Regions from separate parts of the Paenibacillus sp. S25 genome, predicted to be linked through region 1. Evidence: predicted binding sites of a transcription regulator. Region 1 holds the regulator's gene; the other holds the start of a gene.
What was found. Region 1 encodes Rex, which represses fermentation and respiration genes when NADH is low (regulators of the CRP and FNR family bind a similar motif). Its sites were predicted from a motif close to TTGTGAAATATTTCACAA; they were not measured.
Positions count from the first base shown of each region.

Region 1 (3,169 bases):
GTGAATAAGTGCCGCCAGACGCATTTCCTCGAACATATCCAGGTTATTATTGCTGGCAGGACCATCCGTTCCGAGAGAAACAGTAACCCCTGCACGCAGCAATTCAGGCACTCTTGCCACACCACTTGCCAGCTTCAAATTGCTACCAGGATTATGCGAAACCGCTACACCACGTTCAGCCAGTAAAGCTATTTCTTCGTCGTTCAAATGAACGCCATGGGCAACAAGCGAAGGACGGGAGAAAAAGCCAAGCTTATCCAAGTGTGCAACTGGACGCAAACCGTAGTCGCGTACGTTTTGCTCCACTTCGGCGATCGTCTCAGACATGTGTGTATGCAGTGGCAAGTCCAGATCATGCGCAGCTTGTACGAATTTTTCAATAAACGCAGGTGGACATGTGTATGGCGCGTGCGGAGACATCATCGTTGTAATACGCCCGTCTGCTTTACCATGCCAGTTACGCGCAAAAGTCACGGCCTCAGCCAGCTTGATTCGCTGTTCTTCTTCCGAGCATAGTCCAATTGCTCCACGCATCAGACTTGCACGAATACCTGACTCTTCAGCTACACGAGCCACCTCATCCATATGATCGTACATGTCCAGGAAGGTCGTTGTTCCACCTTTCAGCATTTCCAGCACAGACAAGGACGTACCCCAGTACACGTCCGTAGATGTAAACTTGGCTTCCATAGGCCACATTTTTTCCTGAAGCCATACTTGAAGTGCCAAGTCATCTCCATGCCCACGCAGCAGAGACATCGCCGCATGACCATGGGTATTAATCAGACCAGGTAAAAACAATAGCCCTTTACCATCAATCGCTTCCGCTTCTTCCTCACCCGCAGGCAAAGTTTCGCCAATATAAGTAATACGGCTATCCTCCACAATCATAAAACCATGGACTACCCCAGCTTCTGGTCCATTTACGGCAAAAGAGCCATTTTTAATCATCCATTTATTCACTGTCATATTGTGTTTCTTCCTTTCCGTCCTCCAAATAATAAGCGAGGCTAAGCAAATCAGTTGTAAAGTCTGTGGCATGAATCCGAATGTTGGCCGGTGCCTTGAGAGTAGTCGGTGCAAAGTTCAGGATCGCTCCAATTCCGCTCTCAATAAGCCTGTCAGCCACGTGCTGTGCTTCAAAATCAGGTACGGTAATAATCCCGATTCGAATGTTTTTTTCTCTCACAGTCGCTTCCAGTTCATCCATCGGTTGAACGACCAATGTATTGATCTTGGTCCCTACCTTATCCGGAAACGCATCAAATACTGCGACAATCTTCATATTGTCTTTTAAATAAGCGTTATAATTCGAAAGGGCTTGCCCCAGATTACCGGCACCGACCAATACGACATTAATTTGCTGGTCGATTTTCAGGATATGGCGTATTTTCTCGATTAGATAAGAAACATCATAACCGATACCCTTCCGACCAAAATCTCCAAAATAGGCGAGATCTTTACGGATTTGGGCCGGGTTCAAATCTAGCCTCTGTCCCAACTCTTGAGAAGAGACCGTAGCCACCTCCCGTTTGTGAAGTGCATTCAGATAACGTAAATATACGGGTAACCTCCGTACGACAGCCTCTGAAATTTTATCTGATTTCATACTTGCTCCCCCTAATTGTAACGAACATACTTAGTGTCCGTCCGTTATGCCTCTGTCTCCGGGGCGGATTGGAGCCATTCGGCGATGCGGGGCACCATTTGCTCCGATGGCATATGCTCCATTTTTGGTCCCGGTAACGAGTACAAAAAGTGCTTTCCGTAATAGGATTCGATCACACGCGTATCGTAAACGATAACGACCCCGTGGTCGCTCGCTGTACGTACCAACCGACCAAATCCCTGTTTGAAGCGAATGACCGCTTGTGGTACAGACAGCTTCATAAATGGATTCTTCTTCTGCTGCTGAAGCAGCTCGCTTTTTGCCTCCAGCAACGGGTGATTCGGCGGTTGAAACGGCAAGCGAACAATGGCCAGACAAGTCAGAGCCTTTCCTGGAATATCGACGCCTTCCCAGAAGCTGCTGGTTCCCAGCAATACAGAAGCTTTAGCTTCCTGAAAACGGCGGGTTAGCTTGCTGCGACTCCCACTGTCCACACCTTGTCCCAGCACAGTAATTTCGCTGGCTGCTAAGGCCTCTTTGAGCGGCTCATACACTTGCCGGAGCATCCGATAGGAAGTAAACAGAACGAGCATTCTCCCCCGCGTCGCCTGAGCAGTCGCTCCTAGAGAGCTAACGAGCATATCTACAAAATGTGCATCTCCTACACTGCCCTTCACACTTGGAAAATCCCGTGGAATGACCAGCAACACCTGATCCCTGTAATTAAAGGGTGACGGGAGCTGCGAAGTCATCAGCCGCTCTTGATCTGCGGCCTCCTGCAAGCCGAGCTGATCGATCATGTACTGAAACGACTTATCTACCGATAAGGTAGCAGACGTCAGAATAATGCTTCTTTTTTTGTCAAAAAACATTTCTTTCAACTGGCGGCTCACATCGACGGGCACCGCATAAAATTGCAATGATTTACTACGGAATTGTCCACTCGCTTCGAGCCAGTATACGGTTGTTTCATCATCGAGTCGCATAAAAAATCGCAAATTTTCTCGAATCCCCGCCAAATCCTTGAGCAGACCCGTGATATCTGTAATAAGGCTATCCGCCGCATAATCGTCATGTTCTTCCTTGACGTCCAGCATCAGCTTGTCGCCCTTGCGCAAAATTTCACTCATCGTTACATATAGCTGATTTTCCAAAGCCCCCGCCTGATCCCACTTTGCAGGCTTGGCTGAAGGTTTGAGACGGGAAGAAAACTGTCCTGTTTCACCCGGTGTCGCATCGCTTCGCTCAGGCAACATGCCAAACAGCTTGTCGCTTAGCAGGTCCCAAGTTTCTTTAACCTCTAACACGAGCGGATATATCTGGTCGATGGTTGAGGCCCAATCCGCCGACTTCTCGTGCCCCGATTTTGCCAACTGTTGACGAAGTGAAGGCAGTTGTCCATTCTTGCTGTCTTTGAACAGTCGCGTCAGTGTATGCACGAGTGTGAAATATTTCATATGCATACCTAGGTGCTTACCAGCTACTTCCTCCAGGTGATGGGCTTCATCAATCACCAGGTGTTCATAGCTCGGCAACAACTGGTGACTGGCTTTGACGTCT
Region 1 covers NZ_CP073683.1:3,469,790-3,472,958, forward strand. Annotated here, with positions in the region: gene KAI37_RS15165 (amidohydrolase) at 1-969, opposite strand, end outside; gene KAI37_RS15170 (redox-sensing transcriptional repressor Rex) at 956-1,609, opposite strand; gene dinG (ATP-dependent DNA helicase DinG) at 1,654-3,169, opposite strand, start outside.

Region 2 (3,169 bases), 890 kb from region 1:
GGCTTCACTCTCCTTCATTGGACTCCTTTTATCATAGCATCCAATAGTCAAATCGTGAATGGTTTGTCTTACTCAAGCATTCTTCAATTGATTAAATGTCTGAAAAAATATCCGGATCGCCACTGGAGGCCGCTACAATAAAAACAATAACTATAAAAATGATGATCAGTGTATAAATCAGTGTACCGATAATACTACATACCAATCCAGCAATGGCCATACCTCTGCCTTGCTCGCCATGACGGTTAATTTCCTTCAGGGAAAGACTGGACAAAATAATACCCACAATTCCGATAATCAATCCGATATAGGGAATGACAACAGATAAAATCCCGAGCACCATCGAGGCAACAGCTTTACTATTTGTAGGTGGAACTACTGGGGGCGGGTTAAATGGGGCGTTATAATCGTTCGGCTCCTGAAAAGGATCGGAAGATCGAGGCTCCTTGTACAAATCACTCATCTGTTAAATTCAACTCCAATACGAAAAATAGCAATTATATAAGTTCTAGGGTACCACAATCTTACAAATCAGGACAGTACTTATTTCGAATTTTTAAATTAGAACGTTAAAAAGAAGAAACCTAGCGATATTAGCACTTTTTGAGGTAACCGGGCATACAGTATTGTACCTGTTACAGATCAATTGCGCTCCATGAGAGCATCCTGCCAAGGAGGTCGGAGCTATGCTATATCGTGCAACATCCCGCAGAAAGGGCTCGCCTCACAAACGTTTAAATGCAAACACACTTAGGATAATTTCCACTGCCATGCTGCCATTTTACAAAGCTATTGCAACTCGCCGTGCGTTTGCAGTTCAATGGTCACGAGCTGTCGTTCAGGGCAATTTGGATCAGATGAAATCCCTTCTCTGCTCAGTAGCGCCATTTGCCGCCAAACAAGGCTTAGGCACGAATGGCATCGGCTACTTTATTTCCTTTTTAGCTCAGCCACCGATGCTCTATTATACGAATGGAACGACGATTCCACCGGGGACTGTGCAGTTTACGTTTGAGCCGAGAGTCCATCGCGCCATCGCAAAAGCCGTTTTTCCGCTGTATCGCGAATTGGCACGCAATCCATGTTTTGCTTCTGCCTTAGCCAAAGCGATCAACAGACAAGACCAGCGTGCAGTTCATGTCATGATTCGTAGTTTGATTCCATCCTCTGCGCTGAAATCCGTACAAATTGAGGATGATGGCTTTGCATTGCTTTTTAAGTATCCCTTTAGTAAGTACCCATATCGCAATCTGCTCTTTCGGGAGTTCACTTAAAAAGGTATGCTACTAGCGTGCTTGCTTGAGTTCTCCAATGAGCTCTTTTCCCAGTTGTATAGCCATATCTGTCAGCACTCGGATTTCGTCCTTGGTTGCATGATCCAAATGTGCCCCGCAGCAAATGGCAAAATTGCCTGCAAACTCTTTTCGCAAGCGAACTGCAATTTCTTCGGTAATATAAAACTCCTTGTGATTTTGCAATTGCACAGTTTGAATCGGCTCGAGTCTGGCCCCTGCTGTAATCGTTCCCAAATGAGGCTGATCACCGCCTGAAATGAGTACAATGATATCTTCTCCCATAAAATAGGCATCCAGCACAAGACGGATACGTCCGCTTTCTTTTTGCAAATGAATCATATAATCCTCTCCTGCTAAAAATATTATTGTGAAACGATTCACTTTATGAGCATTATTCATTGTATCGCTTCCTGAACGGCTCGACAATTAAAAATGGCCCACAGCAGCCTCTATAAACCGTGGCTTGCTGTGGGCCTTCATTGCTATTCTAAAAGAAGCCTTCCCTTTCCTACTGGCTGTTAGCGGATCGTGATCGTATGCACAGTCTTACCACTTGCGCCGTCATTATCCGTTACCGTTAGCTCTACGGTATACGTTCCAGCTGTGGTGAATTTATGCTTCACCTTGGAACCGAACGCCGTATCGCCATCGCCAAAATTCCAGCTGTAACTAACGATCTCACCGTCTACATCACGGGAAGCTTTGGCGTTAAATTGTACATTTTTGTTCTTCTTAGCTGATTCATTAGCCTGAATGATGGCTACTGGCTTCTCATTGGATGTAGGTGGATTCGGATCAGGGTTTTGTCCTCCACCATTGGTTACATACAATCTTCCCGGTGCCTCCGTCTCCACTTCATTTCCCGCTGCATCCCTTACCCGGATCACGATGACTCCGCCTTCCAGATTCAGAGAAGATGAAGTGAAATAAGTACCTTCATAGTGGCCTGACGAAGTTTCATTTAATGGAATATCGTTGCGGCCCAAAGTGGACAGGTTGAAAGGCAGCTCCACATGGAAGGACGCCTCCAAACCGGATGCACTGTCAAAGGATACTCGTACCGGCTGCCCTGGAGTAATACGCACATCCTCAGCAGGGCTAATGTTTTCAAGCTTCGGCAGAGCTGTATCGACATACACCGAGCGCGTAACACTTGTTTCGTTTTCGGCAAGATCCTTGGCCGTCACCGTAATTTGATTTTCACCTTCGTTGATAAGCAACCGCTTGTTAAAGCTGCCGTCACTTCCAAATTCAGCGGGCTCACCATTAATCGTCAATTCGGTGAGGAACTCGTCATACACGGTACCAACTACACTGACTACACCCGCGTTTGTACGGGCCCCTTCATCAGGTGAAGTCAGGATCAGACCCGGTTTAGTCTGATCGAGCGTCACAACCACCGTTTCGGAACGATCCGTTAATTTGCCGTATACCGCTGCTTGAACACTTAGCGGATTAGCACCTGGTTGAAGATCAACCGACAAACTGAACTGGCGATCCTTCACTTTCGTTGTGCCAGCCAGCTCCTTACCGTTAAAGAGCTGAATATCGGCTCCTTCTGCCGGGGAAGTTCCTGTTACGGTAATCGACTCTTCCTGCGTATACGTAGCCTTCGTAGGAGTCGTAATGGTTGGAGCATTCACCGGATATCTGACGATAGCCCGGATCATGTAGTTCCCTTCCTCCTCAGGTGATTGGCTCCATGCGCCACTTACACCTTGCCAGCTGCGAAGTGCATTCGGGCCACTCTCATCTGTAGCAAGACCCGGCGACTGTGTGCCTACAGCAGACTGTGTATATACGATGTAGAAGTCACCTTGAACCGTCACCGGCTCTGGAAGCTGCACTGTCGTCCATTGTGACTCATCCCGCAC
Region 2 covers NZ_CP073683.1:4,355,446-4,358,614, forward strand. Annotated here, with positions in the region: gene KAI37_RS19030 (DUF4190 domain-containing protein) at 92-463, opposite strand; gene KAI37_RS19035 (hypothetical protein) at 687-1,274, shown strand; gene lpdD (prenylated flavin chaperone LpdD) at 1,287-1,634, opposite strand; gene KAI37_RS19045 (S8 family serine peptidase) at 1,814-3,169, opposite strand, start outside.
Region 2: the regulator Rex is predicted to act here: its motif matches at 1,661-1,678, upstream of lpdD (prenylated flavin chaperone LpdD).